DNA from 3 places in the Pseudomonas sp. DSP3-2-3 genome. Region 1 is predicted to be linked to each of the others. Evidence: riboswitches for the same ligand, from Rfam matches in the RefSeq annotation. Region 1 holds a riboswitch; each other region holds the start of a gene.
What was found. A riboswitch is a leader RNA that binds a small molecule or an ion and turns the genes downstream of it on or off. The one in region 1 is predicted to bind cobalamin.
Positions count from the first base shown of each region.

Region 2: it holds a riboswitch for cobalamin, as region 1 does, so the genes downstream of both, ACP7E4_RS13035 (ABC transporter substrate-binding protein) here and ACP7E4_RS00755 (CbtB domain-containing protein) in region 1, are expected to answer to the same signal.
Region 3: it holds a riboswitch for cobalamin, as region 1 does, so the genes downstream of both, cobO (cob(I)yrinic acid a,c-diamide adenosyltransferase) here and ACP7E4_RS00755 (CbtB domain-containing protein) in region 1, are expected to answer to the same signal.

Region 1 covers NZ_JAFCXH010000001.1:168,185-173,639, forward strand. The annotation lists gene cobW (cobalamin biosynthesis protein CobW) at 1-560, opposite strand, end outside; cobalamin riboswitch at 673-896, opposite strand; cobalamin riboswitch at 973-1,189, shown strand; gene ACP7E4_RS00755 (CbtB domain-containing protein) at 1,290-1,478, shown strand; gene ACP7E4_RS00760 (CbtA family protein) at 1,489-2,190, shown strand; gene ACP7E4_RS00765 (cobalamin biosynthesis protein) at 2,180-2,599, shown strand; gene cobM (precorrin-4 C(11)-methyltransferase) at 2,643-3,389, shown strand; gene nfuA (Fe-S biogenesis protein NfuA) at 3,447-4,040, opposite strand; gene ACP7E4_RS00780 (acyltransferase family protein) at 4,171-5,193, opposite strand.
Region 2 covers NZ_JAFCXH010000009.1:158,318-163,772, reverse strand. The annotation lists gene tam (trans-aconitate 2-methyltransferase) at 1-422, opposite strand, end outside; gene ACP7E4_RS13050 (DUF72 domain-containing protein) at 498-1,244, opposite strand; gene ACP7E4_RS13045 (hypothetical protein) at 1,250-1,426, opposite strand; gene pcsA (phosphatidylcholine synthase) at 1,640-2,359, opposite strand; cobalamin riboswitch at 2,547-2,738, shown strand; gene ACP7E4_RS13035 (ABC transporter substrate-binding protein) at 2,924-3,940, shown strand; gene ACP7E4_RS13030 (FecCD family ABC transporter permease) at 3,937-4,980, shown strand; gene ACP7E4_RS13025 (ABC transporter ATP-binding protein) at 4,977-5,455, shown strand, end outside.
Region 3 covers NZ_JAFCXH010000002.1:151,679-157,133, forward strand. The annotation lists gene ACP7E4_RS03520 (PQQ-dependent sugar dehydrogenase) at 1-1,223, opposite strand, end outside; cobalamin riboswitch at 1,465-1,688, shown strand; gene cobO (cob(I)yrinic acid a,c-diamide adenosyltransferase) at 1,788-2,399, shown strand; gene ACP7E4_RS03530 (cobyrinate a,c-diamide synthase) at 2,396-3,691, shown strand; gene bluB (5,6-dimethylbenzimidazole synthase) at 3,688-4,338, shown strand; gene cbiB (adenosylcobinamide-phosphate synthase CbiB) at 4,335-5,243, shown strand; gene cobD (threonine-phosphate decarboxylase CobD) at 5,236-5,455, shown strand, end outside.

The sequences.
Region 1 (5,455 bases):
TTGAGGATGACGAGGTCGGCACTGGCCAGTTGGTCGGCAAACAACTCGTGCAGTGGCGATTCGTGGTCCAGATTCGGATCAAGCTTGCGCTGGGCATCGACCTGATCAGGAAATGCCGCGAAGGTGCCAGCCAGCACTGCCGGGCTGTCGACCACGGTAATCACGGCATCCACGGTGCAGGCGTTGCGGATTTCCGGCCATTGGAAGGCTTGTACCAGTGGCTTGGGCAATGCCAGGCCGGAGGTTTCGATGAGGATGTGATCAAGATCGCCACGACGCGCCACCAGTTCGCGCATCACAGGGAAGAATTCTTCCTGGACGGTGCAGCACAAGCAACCGTTGGCCAGCTCGTAAACCCTGCCGTTGGCTTCTTCTTCGGTGCAGCCGATGGTGCATTGCTTGAGGATTTCGCCATCGATGCCCAGCTCGCCGAATTCGTTGACGATTACCGCGATGCGGCGGCCTTCGGCGTTGTCGAGCATATGGCGCAACAGCGTGGTTTTACCCGAGCCCAAAAAGCCGGTAACGATGGTGACGGGAAGTTTGGCCAGTGTTTTCATCAGGTGCCCTTTGGCAAAGCGGCGGGCAAACAGGACGAAAATCCGGTGATCAGCCACAGGACTGGATTCGCCACCGGATCACCCCGCCCGGTTGTAGTGAGAATTTGCAGGGCAAGATGCCCAGGTCGAGGCAGGTCTCCTGGCTTGCGGTTACGGGTGAACTTCCACCTGCAATTCATGGCGCCTTCCCGCTTGTCGCAGTGGCTGTGCAATGAACCTGACCGCTTACAGTTGCGGGGGCAGCCGCGGCATTGACCGCGTTCCCATCTTAGCTGTGCGCTTTCCGGCTGCAGGGCAGCGGGTGCAGGGCACAGAACCTCGAACCGGCAAGGCTACGCAGTGACCATCGACAGGTCAATCACCAGCCAGCGCCCGACGCGAACTGATTGACGTTCAGCGCCAGCCCATGCTCTCCTGTACGCCTTGTTCGGGTGCCCTTCACAGGGTGAAACGGGAAACCGGTGCGTTCAGGCCTCATGGCTTGTGCAAGTCCGGCGCTGCCCCCGCAACGGTAAGCGAGTGAAGAGTCAGATCCACTGTGGCCGGCAACGGCATGGGAAGGCGGCTTTTTCAGGTTGAGCAATCAGCCCCTCGCAAGCCCGGAGACCGGCCCGACATGAAACTTCTGACAAACCCGCGGTGGGCGGGCGCTGTTGATCTCTGCTGACGCCTGTCAGCGGAGTTCCCGTGCGTTCCCCTCACCTTGCCGACATCCAAGAGGGAAGCGCCATGTCGATCAGTACAACCAGTCATTCCGCCAGTACGACCACTGCCACCCAGACTCAACGCCTGACCGCCGCGCTCAGCGCTGCCATTCTCGGCGCGTGCCTGGTGTACTTTGCCGGTTTCTCGCACATCGACGCCGTGCACAATGCCGCGCATGACACCCGCCACAGCTCTGCCTTTCCTTGCCATTGAGACTGATGCCATGTTCAAGCGAATTGCTCAAACGGCGGGTTTCACCGGCCTGATTGCCGCGCTGTTTCTGACCCTGCTGCAAAGCTTCTGGGTCGTGCCGCTGATTCTGCAAGCCGAAACCTACGAGAACGCTCCGACCGAACAGGTTCACGAGCACGCCGAAAACGCCCCGACCGGTCATGTGCACAACGAAGAAGCCTGGTCTCCGCAGGATGGCTGGCAGCGCATTCTGTCCACTACCGGTGGCAATCTGGTAGTCGCGGTAGGCTTCGCGCTGATGCTGGCCGGCCTTTATACCTTGCGTGCTCCGGGCAAAACCTCCCAAGGCGTACTGTGGGGATTGGCCGGTTTTGCGGTGTTCACCCTCGCGCCGACCCTTGGCCTGCCGCCAGAACTGCCGGGCACTGCTGCAGCGGACCTGACCCAACGGCAAATCTGGTGGATCGGCACCGCAGCGTCCACCGCCGTCGCGCTCGCCTTGATCGTGTTTGGCAAGAACTGGCTGCTTAAAGTGTTGGGCGTGGCGATTCTGGTCGTGCCGCATATCATCGGCGCGCCACAACCGCCCGTGCATGAAAGCCTGGCGCCTGAGGCACTTGAGTCGCAATTCAAGATCGCCTCGCTGCTGACCAACGCGCTGTTCTGGATTGCCATGGGCGTGATCAGCGCCTGGCTGTTCCGCCGTAACAACACCGACCTTGATCAAGCCTGATCAATTGCGGCCGACGCTGGTGGCCGGGCTCGGCTGCCAACGCGGATGTTCCGCTGGCGTAATGCTTGAGTTAATCGAACACAGCCTTCGCGGTCATGACCTTGAGTTGCAAGACCTCAGCGCCCTCGCCTCCATCGACCTGAAAAGCGACGAGCCTGGGTTGCTGGAGCTGGCTCTGCGGCTTCGCTTACCGCTGACAGTCTTCAGCGCACAACAACTCAACGCCTATGAAGCGCAATTGACGCATCGTTCGTTGACCACCTTCGAGCACACCGGCTGTTATGGGGTTGCGGAGAGCGCAGCATTAGCGTTGGCCAACCGATCAGGTCCTGCACGCTTGCTTATCCCACGGGTCAATAATCGGCAGGCAACATTTGCCTTGGCCAGCACCCTGCTCGATAGCCGATAATCCCGCCTCTCACGCCGCTTTCACTCAAGAATCTGGAGTTTCCATGACCGTTTTTTTCATCGGCGCAGGCCCTGGCGATCCGGAGTTGATCACGGTCAAGGGGCAACGTCTGATCCGTAGTTGTCCGGTGATCATCTATGCGGGATCGCTGGTGCCAACGGCGGTGCTGGACGGTCATAACGCCGTGCAGATCAGCAATAGTGCCGAATTGCATCTCGAACAGATCATCGCCTTGATGAAATCCGCTCATGAACAGGGCCAGGATGTCGCTCGCGTGCATTCAGGCGACCCAAGCCTGTATGGCGCCATTGGCGAGCAGATCCGTCATTTACGCGAATCGAACATTCCGTTCGAGATCATTCCCGGCGTTACCGCCACCGCTGCGTGCGCCGCCCTGCTAGGCGCTGAGCTGACGCTGCCGGACATCTCGCAGAGCGTGATTCTCACCCGTTTCGCCGACAAGACCACGATGCCGCCCGGCGAAGAGCTGGCGAGCCTGGCGCAGCATCGCGCCACCATGGCGATTCACTTGGGGGTCAACAATCTGCACAAGATCGTTGCCGAACTGCTGCCCCATTACGGCAGTGACTGCCCGATTGCCGTGGTGCATCGCGCCAGCTGGCCGGATCAGGACTGGGCCCTGGGCACGCTGGCGGACATCGAGGACAAGGTGCGTGTTAAAGGCTTTCGGCGTACGGCGCTGATTCTGGTGGGACGCGTTCTGGCGGACGATAGCTTTGGGGAGTCGTCGCTGTATCGTGCGGGACATGCGCATTTGTTCAGGCCGTGAAACGGCAGCCACAAAAAACCCCGAACGCGTCGGGGTTTTGTGGGTATTGAAAACCGCTTAGTAGTAAGCGTTCTCTTTCTGGGTGTGGTCGGTGACATCACGCACACCGCTCAGCTCGGGAATACGTTCGAGCAAGGTGCGCTCGATGCCTTCCTTGAGCGTCACATCGGCCTGACCGCAACCCTGGCAACCGCCACCGAATTGCAGCACAGCGATGTTCTTGTCTTCTTCTTCGACGACGTCGATCAGTGTCACCTGGCCGCCGTGGCTGGCAAGACCGGGATTGATCTCGGTTTGCAGGTAATAGCTGATGCGCTCGTTGATCGGGCTGTCGGCATTGACCATGGGTACTTTGGCGTTTGGCGCCTTGATGGTCAGCTGGCCGCCCATGCGGTCTGTGGCGTAATCGACGACGGCATCGTCGAGAAACGCTTCGCTGAAGTTATCGATCCAGGCCGTGAAGCTTTTCAGGCCAATGGCCTTGTCTTCCGGTTTCTCTTCGCCCGGCTTGCAATAAGCAATGCAGGTCTCAGCGTATTGGGTGCCAGGTTGGGTAATAAACACGCGGATGCCGATGCCCGGGGTGTTCTGCTTTTCGAGCAGATCGGCCAGATAGTCGTGGGCAGCATCGGTAATAATGATAGCGGTCATGAAAATTCCTCGCAGACGTGCCGGCAGTTTACGCCAATCGGCGGCGTCATACAAAGTCCTAGTGTTTTTGTCGGAAAAGAGCAGGTCGGGGAAGAGCCGGTCGCAAATGCGCCGGCCAGGAAAGAGCCAATCAGGAAAGAACTTGCGCGGCGTCAGCGCTGCGGCGCTTGTCCAGCCAGCCTTTCATACGGCGATACAGGCCTTTTTCCAGCCATTCATAACTGCCCCACGCGCCCAAACCGATGACGGGCACGCATACCGCGAACACCAGATACGGATTCAGGGCGAAATGCTCGGCCGCCAGCCAGCCGGCATACAGCACCAACACATGCAGCAGATACACCGAATACGAGCAATCTCCGAGAACCTTGAGCAGCCGGTTACCCCGGAAACATGGCTCCAGGGAAATGCACGACAAAACAATCAACGCGCTGGGCACGCCCCAATTAAGCAAGCGCTCCGCTGGAGTCAGGTGGTAGATCGCGACCAGAGCGGCGGCGATGCCGAGCAGTGGCAACCAGACCCCTTCTTTGATCCAGCCCTTGCGATAGATGATCCCGATGCCGATACCCAGCAGAAACTCATAGACGATGTCATTGCCGTAGAAGCGGCTGATCAGCCCGGAGCGCGCCAGCACTTCGCTGACGGCAAACAGCGCGGCGGCAACGATCAGCGGACGATGGCGTTGCTGAAACAGAAACACCGTCGAAAACAACAGGTAGAACAGCATTTCATAGTTCAGCGTCCAGCCGACATTCAGCGTGGGATACAGCCCATAGCCGCCGGGATTTTCAGAGGGAATGAACAGCAACGACAGCAGGAAATTCTGCCAGCTGATGACCTGATGGGGCAGCAAAGGCGCGGCGAAAACCAGAAGCAGCCCCATTACGGCGGTGTAAAACCAGTAGGCAGGAACGATGCGGATAATCCGGTTAAGCATGAAACGACTGGCTGGCATGTCGGTATTTTGTGTCGAAAGAAAAATCACCAGCCCGCTGATGACGAAAAAAATGTCGACACCTACAGCACCTTTGGCAACGAAAAACTGACCTATCGGGCCCGAGGCATGGAAGTCGAAAAAAATCTGCATGAAGTGATGACACACCACTGCCCATGCGGCGAGTGCCCGCAAGGCTTGAACCGAAATCAACATCTATAAACAACCTCTGTCGCCTGACTTTTGAATCGCAGCCCGGGAAGGCAAACGAGAAGCGCGCCTCCGGACACTCGTGGAGTCGGACCACGTTTTCGAGGAAAAGATCAGAGAAACTGACTAAAGGGGGTAAATCAAAAGATGGCCGCAAGCCATGTTCCATAAGGCCTTCGCTCAAATTTCCCCTTGTGAGCGGGCTCCGCAGAGGTCATGAGCAGCCCTGCAAAAAAAAGCGTGCCGGACATCGGCTAACATGAACAAC
Region 2 (5,455 bases), on a different contig from region 1:
GCCAGACGGTGGGCCGGTTCCTGCAAGTTATCGGGAGTTTGTACCGCCAGGCTGCCACCGGGTGTGAGCTTGCTAACCAGCCGTGGATACAGCGCGGCGTGATCCGCCACCCATTGCAGCGAAGCGTTGGCGAGAATCACATCCAGTGGTTGTGCGGGATTCCAGGCAGCGAGGTCGGCCAACTCGAAGCTCAAGGCTGGCAACCGCTGGCGCGCGTCGATCAGCATGTTTTCCGAACTGTCCAGGCCGGTTACTCGCGCATCGGGATAACGTTCGGCAAGCACTTCTGTCGAATTACCGGGGCCGCAGCCCAGATCCACCGCTGTCTGTACGTTCTGCGTCGGGATCGCCGCCACCAGATCAAGGACCGGCCGCGTGCGCTGTTGCTCGAAAATTGAATACTGCCTGGCTGACCAGCTCATGGTGGCTCCCGTGTTGTTTTGAGAAGTGACCAGAGACTAAAACGTGCGACTCCCGGAAACAACGTCCGGGCAAGATCAGCGGGACAACAGCCGCTGCAACTCCAGCGCATTACCCACGGCAAAACCACTGGCGGTGTTATCGAAAATGCACCAGTTGGGGATGTTTTTTTGCCCGGATGCCAGCAAATCCTTGGCCAGTATTTCCAGCCGGGATTGTTCGTACGTGCTGTGGTAGATGCGTGGCGAACCGTGCAGGCGCCAGTAGCGAACGCCCGGCCAGCCTGCGGGAAGCGTGCCGCCGGGGATCGGCGATGGATCAGCCGCGACCCGGCCAATTCGATGTTCCATCAGTAGATTTTCGGCGTTCAGCCAGCTCTCGTGGCGGGGCTCAAGCACGACATCGTCGGAAAAACGCTCCCGCAACGCCTGAAAGAAAACCTGCGCAGGCTGAGATTCATAAGCCAGGGACGGCGGCAACTGAACCAGCAGGCAACCGAGTTTTTCGCCAAGCCCGCTGCACTGCGCCATGAACTCGTCCAGCGCTGCATTGCATTCCAGCAAGCGCCGTTCGTGAGTGATCAGCTTGGGTACCTTCACTGCAAAGCGAAAGCCTGCGGGAACCGATTCAGCCCAGCGCACGTAGGTTTGATGACGATGAGGACGGTAGAACGAGCTATTGATTTCAACCGCTGGCAGCCGCAAGGCATAACGCTGCAAATGCGAGCCTTGTTGGTCAAATGCCGACCAATGCTCGCGAGGCAGACTCCAGCCAGCGCAGCCCACGTAAATGGGCGACGCCTGATTATCGTGGCTGACTACCACGTGTTTTAGCTCGGCACGCCAGAGCCATCGTCGCCCGCGATGTCCGGATCATCCGGCTCCACCTCATTGTCCTCGGCGTTGCGCACATCATCGTCCGGGCGCGCCTCGTCGTCGGATTCCATCGGATTGGGGTTCGGCCCCGGGGATTGCGCAGCTTGGGTGTCGACAGGTCGTATGCTCATGATGCCCTCACAGAATCAGATCAATGGGGAGTGACATGATTTGGAAGCGGCAGCGTGGCGGGAGTTCGGATTATTGGATGACTGGTGTGTAACCTGTGGGAGCGTTCGGAGGTTACGACGGCCGCGAAGCGGTGTGCCAGGCGAACGTCTGTCGATCCCGCCGCCCTCTTCCCGGATGAATTCGCACACAGCCTGCACAGGCCGGCATTCGCCTCAGCCGCGCAACTTGCCCAACCACTCCAGCGAAGTGCGCCACAGGCAAATCCCCAGGAAGTAGGCGGACATTGCGGACCAGACGATCATGACTGTCGGGCTTTGCGCCGGGTGGTCGATTACCAGCAAGGCGCTGCACACCAGCCAGATCGTGGTGACGGTGATGTTCAGCGGCATCAGGCGGCGGACGCGAAATGGGTGGAGGAATTTCATGCGCGTCAGGGTCAGCAAGGCCAGGCCGAAGACGGTCAGCAACGTCACCCAGGAGGCTGGCGAGATGATGTAGACGCACAGCGCAACCACGTTCCAGGCGGCGGGAAAGCCCTGAAAATAATTATCCTTGCTCTTCATTTCCAGGTTGCAGAAGCAAAACAGCGAGGACACCAGAATCACCGCAGTGCTGAGCAACATGGTGTGATCCGGCAAATCGATGTAGCGATAGATGAACAGCGCCGGAATGAACACGTAGGTCAGGTAATCAATGACCAGATCGAGCACTGAACCATCAAAGCCCGGCAACACTGACTGAACATTGAATTTGCGCGCCAGGGAGCCATCGACTCCATCTACCACCAGCGCCAGCCCCAGCCAAAGCAGGCACGCCTTGGGCTGGTCTTCGAACAGCGCGATGGTTGCCATGAAGGCAATGACCACACCGGTGGCGGTAAAAGCATGTGCACCCCAGGCTTTGAGCCAGGCCGTGCGTTGAGTCGATATCACAGGGGGAAATCTCCAGAAATAATACGTGCCGGGCATCATCATCGCCGATTTGTCACCGGAGCACTCAGCCAGCGTGCATGTATCGACCGGCCGCCGGCCGATTAGGTTCACCAACGGGTGATCTGCGAGCAATCTCCAGGCCAGCGAATCGACCGCCGGGAAAACTTCCCCGTCGCGGTTGATATCCATTACCATGCCGCCCGTCGGTTCCCAAACGGGATTAATAGGGAATCCGTGATGGCCTCAGGTCATCAACCGGAACTGCCCCCGCAACTGTAGACGCTGAGCCGCTCCATCGATGCCACTGGATAAATCCGGGAAGGCCGGAGCATGGCGATGACGCGTCAGTCAGGAGACCTGCCGACATCAGGGTCGTACGAGCGTGCGCCCTGGCAATTGACCCACCGGCGGGGTGTCCCGGGAGGACATCCGTCAGAATCGGTTCATCGCCGTTGCTGCCAGACCCTGCTCGACCGGCCACGCCGCAGTCGGCAGCGGTGGCTGATGTGTTTCCTGCCCTTACACCGCCGTCCGGACATTCCGTTCGAATGGAGATAGCCTTTTATGCCTTTGCCTCGCCTTGCCGTACTGTTTGCCAGCCTTGGATGTTCTGCACTGGCACTGGCCGCCGGCCCGACGCACTACCCGCTGACCGTCGAAAACTGCGGCATGCCGCTGACCTTCAAACAGGCACCCGGCAAAACAGTCACCATCGGCCAGGCCGGCACTGAAATCCTCTATTCACTCGGACTGGCCGACAAAGTGGTCGGCACTTCGCTGTGGTTCAACGATGTGCTGCCCCAGTTCAAGGCCCAGAACGACCGGATTCCGCGTCTGGCCGATAACGAACCGAGCTTCGAATCGGTCATCGGCAAACGACCTGACCTGGTGCCGGTGCAGTTTGAGTGGATGGTCGGCCCGCAAGGCGCGGTCGGCACACGTGAGCAGTTCAGCGAACTGAATATCCCGACCTACATCATGCCGTCGGACTGCGAAGGCAAAGACAACCTGGTCGGCGCCGATGGCACGCGTCTCAAGCCGTTCTCAGTGGAAACCGTATTCAAGACCGTGACGCAACTGGCGCAGATCTTCGACGTGCAGGACCGTGGCGATGAATTGAGCGCCCAGCTGCGTGCCGGTCTGACCAAGGCTCAGGCCAGCGTCAAGGCCAAGCACTTGACCGATGCTTCGGCGCTGTTCTGGTTTTCCAGCGCCGACCTGCACATCGACCCTTATGTTGCAGGGCGCAAAGGCGTTCCGGATTTCATGATGAACACCCTCGGCCTGCGCAACGTGATTGAGTCCGATGAAGAATGGCCAACCGTCGGCTGGGAAACCATCGCCAAGGCCAACCCGACAGTGCTGGTCATTGCGCGCATGGATCGCCGCCGCTTCCCCGCTGACGACTTCCAGAAAAAGCTGGAATTCCTCAAGTCCGATCCGGTGACGAAAAACATGGATGCCGTGAAGCACAACCGCATCGTGATCCTCGACGCCGACGCCATGCAGGCCTCGGTGCGCATGTTCGACGGCATCAACGAGCTGGCCGGCGCCATCGATCAGGTTGATCCGGGAAAATGAGAGCAGTAACCGGCGGTCAGGTTCTGCGCAGGGTTTGTCTGCATGCAGCGTGGGTGATCCCGGTGTTGTTGGCCGCGATACTGGCCGGCATCGCCATTGGTGAGACGCCGATCAGCCTGTCGCTGGTGTTTCAGGTGCTGGCCAACAAGGTGTGGGGCGCCGGTTTTGTCCTGGATCCTATCGATGAAGGTATCGTCTGGAACTACCGCCTGACCCGCGCGCTGGTGGCCGCCGCATGCGGCGCCGGGCTGGCGATTTCCGGGGTGGTGTTGCAATCACTGCTGCGCAATCCGCTGGCCGATCCGTACCTGCTGGGGATTTCTGCCGGAGCTTCGACCGGCGCGGTACTGGTGTCGATCATCGGCCTCGGCGCCGGCGCCATCTCGCTGTCGATGGGCGCCTTCGCGGGCGCGATTGCAGCGTTTGCCCTGGTCGCCTTGCTGGCGCGCAGCACCGGGGCGGTCAGTGGCAGCGGGCAAATCATTCTGGCAGGCATCGCCGGTTCGCAGCTGTTCAACGCCCTGACTTCGTTCCTGATTACCAAGTCGGCCAGCTCCGAACAGGCGCGAGGCATCATGTTCTGGTTATTGGGCAACCTCAGCGGGGTGCGCTGGCAGTCGGTGACATTGGCTGTGCCGGTGGTGTTGATCGGACTGGCGATTTGCCTGTGGCATCGCCGCGCGCTGGATGCGTTCATGTTCGGCAGCGATTCGGCCGCCGCGCTTGGCATCCCGGTGCGACGTGTTCAAGTGGTGCTGATCGCCACGGTTGCACTGGTCACGGCGGTGATGGTGTCACTGGTGGGTTCGATCGGCTTCGTCGGTCTGGTGGTCCCGCACGCTGCGCGCCTGTTGGTCGGCGTGCGCCACGGGCGGCTGATCCCGCTCAGCGCATTGAGTGGCGCCCTGTTCCTGATCGCCGCCGACGTGCTGTCGCGCACCGTCATCAAGGGCCAGGTGCTGCCGGTCGGCGTGATCACCGCGCTGATCGGCGCACCGGTATTCGCCGTAATCCTGATCAAAGCCAAGGGTGGCCGATGAATAGCCTGCAAATGCCTGCGCTTCAGACGACTGTGATGGCTTGCTCTGACCTGAGCTGGTCAGTCAAAGGCCACCTGATCGTCAAAGGCGTCAGCCTGGATCTGCAACGCGGGGAAACCCTGGGCTTGATCGGTCCGAACGGCTCCGGCAAATCCAGCCTGCTCAAATTGCTGTCTGGAATCCGGCCACCCGACAGCGGGCGGATTCAGCTCGACGGTGAGGCGCTGACCGACATGACGCGCCGGGATATCGCACAGATGATTGCCGTGGTCGAGCAACAGGCCGAGACCTCGGACGCCATCAGTGTGCTGGACGCCGTGGAACTGGGGCGCACGCCCTGGCTTTCGGCGCTGACGCCATGGTCCGCGGCCGACGATGAAATCGTTCAGCAAGCGCTGGTCGATGTGGACATGGCCGACAAGCGCAAGCGTGCCTGGCACAGCCTGTCCGGCGGCGAACGCCAGCGCGTGCACAT
Region 3 (5,455 bases), on a different contig from region 1:
TGGGCTTTTTCGTCGGCATTCAGGAAACCGGTCAGCAGGTCAATCGGCGCGCCGCTTGGCTTGCCGCCGCTGAACGGCACGAACAGGACTTTGTAGCCGCTGTGTGGTTTGCGGTTCCAGGAGCCGTGCTGGCCGATGAACACGCCTTCATTGAACGGCGCCGGCAACGTCTTGCCATCGGCGAACACCAGGCCAAGTGACGCGGTATGCGGGCCGACCGCGTAATCAGGTGCGATGGCCTTGGCCACCAGCTCCGGATTCTGCGGAGTTACGCGCACGTCCACATGCTGGCCGTAATAGCTGAACGGCCAGCCATAGAACGCCCCGTCTTGCACCGAAGTGATGTAGTCCGGCACCAGATCGCTGCCGATTTCGTCACGCTCGTTGACCGCCGTCCAGAGTTTGCCGGTGGTGGGCTCCCAATCCATGCCGTTGGGGTTGCGCAGGCCTGAAGCAAAGATCCGATGCGAACCGCTGGCGGGGTCAACTTCCCAGATTGCCGCGCGACCTTCTTCAGCTGCCAGCCCGTTTTCCGCGACGTTGCTGTTGGAACCGACCGTCACATACAGCTTGCTGCCGTCCTTGCTGGCGATGACGTTTTTGGTCCAGTGGTGATTCAGCGTGCCGCCCGGAAGATCGACGACTTTGGTCGGCTGCGCGCTGATCGAGGTCTGGCCGTCCTGATACGGGAAACTGATCAGGCGGTCGGTGTCGGCGACATACAGCTTGTTGCCCACCAAGGTCATACCGAACGGCGAATTGAGGTTTTCCAGGAACACCGTGCGGGTTTCGGCAATGCCGTCGTGATCCTTGTCGCGCAGCAAGGTAATCCGATTGGGGCTGGGAACACCGGCCCCGGCGCGGCCCATGACTTTGCCCATGACCCAGCCGCGAATGCCTTTATTGTCATCAGGCTTTGGCGGCGAGTTGGTTTCCGCCACCAGCACGTCACCATTGGGCAGCACGTAAAGCCAGCGCGGGTGGTCCAGATGTTCGGCGAAAGCGGCGACCTGCGTGCCCTTGGCCGCGACGGGTTTGGCGTCTTTTTCCCAGCCCACCGCTGGCGCTATGTTGACGGTCGGAATCATCGTCTTGTTCGGTTCCGGCAACTTTGGTGACGGCCCGGTGCCGTCGGTGACTTGCAGGGTCGAAGATTCGCCGCAGGCCGCAAGGCCTCCGGCAACCAGTAGCAAAACCGCGAACTGTGGTCTGAGCTTGAACATGATCGATCTCCATAACGGGCAGTGTTCCAGTAAGAGATAGAGACGCCTGTGCTTTCGAGGTTCAACCTGTTGCTGAGTTGATTGACGCTCAATCCCCAACCCTCTAACCTGCGCCTTTTGTTTCAGGTGCTCAGGTCTACAGCGTTTAAAACTGCTGCGCTCGACAATACTGCGTTGGAAACAGACTCGAAATGCTCATTGAGGGAACCTCAACTCCGCTTTCTCGCCTGTTTCCGCCTTGTCTTGTCGTCGCTCGCTACGTTTTAAATCGCTGCAGCAAATGTTTGAGTGAAACAGGGAAACCGGTAAGGACGCTCATGGCGACCAATTCCGGTGCTGCCCCCGCAACGGTAGATGAGTCAACGCTGTGCCTGATGCCACTGGGTCTGCAAGGATTTGGGAAGGCGCACAGTAGGGGATTTCCCGCTCATGAGCCCGGAGACCGGCCTGATCCATTCAACAGCATCACGGCGGGCGATGCTCTGGGCATGACGAAAGTCGTGCTGCCAGTCATTTGCTATTGCCTGCCGTCTGCTTTCGCGTGCCCTCAAGCGGAGAGCTGAGATGAACGAATCCCCCGAACGTGACGAACGCCATCTGGCGCGCATGTTGCGCAAAAAAGCCGTGATGGACGAGCGCATCGCCAGTGCACCCAATGAATGCGGGCTGTTGCTGGTCCTGACCGGTAACGGTAAAGGCAAAAGCAGTTCTGCATTCGGCATGTTGGCCCGGGCCATGGGCCACGGCATGCAGTGCGGTGTCGTGCAGTTCATCAAGGGCAGCAACAGCACCGGCGAAGAGTTCTTCTTCCGACGTTTCCCAGAGCAGGTTCGCTATCACGTGATGGGCGAGGGCTACACCTGGGAAACCCAGGACCGCCAGCGTGATATCGCCGCCGCCGAAGCAGCGTGGGAAGTTTCCCTGGAAATGCTCCGTGATCCGGCCATCGGCATGGTGATCCTCGACGAACTGAACATCGCCCTCAAGCACGGTTATCTGGACATCGAGCGAGTGCTCAGCGACCTGCAAGCCCGGCCGCCGATGCAGCATGTGATTGTCACCGGCCGTGGCGCGAAACCGGAAATGATTGACATGGCCGACACCGTGTCGGAAATCACCGTGGTCAAACACGCATTCCAGTCCGGCATTCGAGCGCAAAAAGGCATCGAGTTGTGAGTGAACCGCGTCATTGTCCGGCGGTTCTGATCGCCGCACCGGCCTCCGGCCAAGGCAAAACCACCGTCACCGCCGCGCTGGCCCGTTTGCATCGCAATCAGGGTCGCAAGGTTCGCGTATTCAAATGCGGCCCGGATTTTCTCGACCCGATGATTCTTGAGCGCGCCAGCGGTGCGCCGGTTTATCAGCTCGATTTGTGGATGGTCGGCGCTGATGAAAGCCGCCGCCTGTTGTGGCAAGCGGCAGGTGAAGCCGACCTGATCCTGATCGAAGGCGTGATGGGCCTGTTCGATGGCACGCCGTCCAGCGCGGACCTGGCGCGTTATTTCGGCGTGCCGGTCCTCGGCGTGATCGACGGCACGGCCATGGCCCAGACCTTCGGCGCGCTGGCGCTGGGCCTGGCGCGTTATCAGCCGGACCTGCCGTTCGCCGGCGTTTTGGCCAACCGGGTCGGCACCGTGCGGCATGCGCAACTGCTCGAAGGCAGCCTCACCGAAGGTTTGCGCTGGTACGGCGCGTTGTCCCGGGAAACCGGCATCGAATTGCCAAGCCGGCATTTGGGGCTGGTGCAGGCCAGCGAGTTGAACGATCTTGATCTGCGTCTGGATGCCGCCGCCGCAGCACTGGCCAGCACCTGCGAAGTTGAACTGCCGCCTGCGGTGACCTTCGCTGCGCCGGACCTGGTACCCGCCGAGCCTTTACTGCAAGGCGTAACGATTGCCGTCGCCCATGACGAAGCGTTTGCGTTCACCTACGGCGCGAGCCTGGATCTGCTGCGTGCCATGGGTGCCGAACTGGTGTTCTTCTCGCCGATCCGCGATTCGGTGCTGCCGCCTGCCGACAGCCTGTATCTGCCCGGTGGTTATCCGGAACTGCACCACGTGGCGCTAAGCCAGAACACGTCGATGCTGAACGCGATTCGCCAGCATCATCAGGCGGGCAAGCCTTTGCTGGCCGAGTGTGGCGGCATGTTGTACCTGCTCGACGCCTTGACCGATGTCGACGGTCAGCGCGCCGAGTTGGTGGGTTTGCTCGCCGGTGAAGCGGTCATGCAAAAGCGTCTGGCGGCATTGGCGCTGCAAACAGTTGCGTTGCCGGAAGGCGAACTGCGCGGCCACACGTATCACCATTCGCTGACCAGCACCGAATTGCAGCCCATCGCCCGTGGCATCAGCCCCAACGGCGGGCGCGGCGCGGAGGCGGTCTATCGCGACGGGCGCATGACGGCGTCCTACGTCCACTTCTATTTCCCTTCCAATCCTCAAGCGGTTGCGGCGCTTTTCAAGCCATGAATGACCAAGCGTTCAGCACTGACGAACGAGCCGCAGTGTATCGAGCCATTGCCGAACGCCGCGACATGCGGCATTTCAGCGGCGGCACGGTTGCGCCGGAACTGCTGGCGCGGTTGCTCGGTGCGGCGCATCAGGCGCCCAGCGTCGGTTTGATGCAGCCGTGGCGGTTTATTCGCGTCACCGACCGGGCCTTGCGTTCGCAGATCAAGGCGCAGGTCGAGCAGGAACGGCTGCGCACCGCCGAAGCGATGGGTGAGCGCGCTGACGATTTCATGAAGCTCAAGGTCGAGGGCATCGACGATTGCGCGGAAGTGCTGGTCGCCGCGCTGATGGATGACCGCGAGAAACACATTTTTGGCCGCCGCACGCTGCCGGAAATGGACCTGGCCTCGTTGTCCTGCGCCATTCAGAACCTGTGGCTGGCGGCACGTGCCGAAGGGCTGGGCATGGGCTGGGTGTCGTTGTTCGAACCCCAGGCGCTGGCTGATCTGCTCAACATGCCGGCCGGTGCCAAGCCGCTGGCGGTCTTGTGTCTGGGACCGGTGAGCGAATTTTACCCGGCACCGATGCTGGTCATGGAAGGCTGGACGCAAGAACGTCCGCTCAGTGAAATGCTCTACGAGAATCAATGGGGAGTCAGTCAATGAGTGTGGCGCTGTTGAGCGTCGCCGGTGTGGCGCTGGATGCGTTGCTGGGCGAGCCGAAGCGGTCGCATCCGCTGGTGGCCTTTGGGCGCTTTGCCGATCGCATCGAGCGGCGCTTCAATTCTGGCGGACGCGGCTGGCGCAGCCATGGCGTCACCGCGTGGTTTCTCGCCGTGGTGCCATTGACGTTGCTGGCCACAATGTTGAGCTGGCTGCCTTATATAGGCTGGTTGGTGGAAATCCTTGCGCTGTACTGTGCGCTCGGCCTGCGCAGCCTTGGCGAGCACGTCGAGCCGGTGGCCCAAGCGTTGCGCGCCGACGATCTTGACGAAGCGCGGCGGCGGGTCGGCTATCTGGTCAGCCGCCAGACTTCGGAGCTGGATGCTACTGAAGTGGCCCGTGCGGCCACCGAATCTGTGCTGGAGAATGGCAGTGACGCAGTGTTTGCCGCACTGTTCTGGTTTGCTGTCGCCGGTGCGCCGGGCGTGGTGTTGTATCGATTGAGCAATACGCTGGATGCAATGTGGGGCTATCGCAACGAGCGCTTTGAGCGTTTCGGTTGGGCGGCCGCCAAAATCGATGATTTGCTTAACTACATTCCTGCGCGTCTGGTGGCTTTGACCTACGCGCTATTGGGCAAAACCCGACTCGCATTGCGCTGCTGGCGAACTCAGGGCCCGACCTGGGACAGCCCCAATGCCGGTCCGGTAATGGCGGCGGGCGCCGGCGCTCTGGGTGTCGAACTCGGCGGTGCGGCGATTTATCACGGCGAGCTGCATCAGCGTCCGCAGTTGGGCGAGGGCTTGCCCGCCGATGCGCAGTCCATTGATCGAGGCTGGCAACTGGTGCAGCGCGGTGTCTGGCTCTGGTTGCTGATTTTGTGTGTGGGAGCTGAATTCTATGCTTGAACACGGTGGACGACTGCGTGCTGCTGCGCGCGATTACGGCATTGCCGAAAGTGAGTGGCTGGATCTTTCCACGGGCATTGCGCCCTGGGCCTGGCCTATTCCGCCAATCGCCCCGCAAGCCTGGGCGCGACTGCCGGAAACCGACGACGGTCTGGAACGAGCCGCCTGCACTTACTACGGCGCTCCCGAGGTGTTGCCGGTGCCGGGTTCCC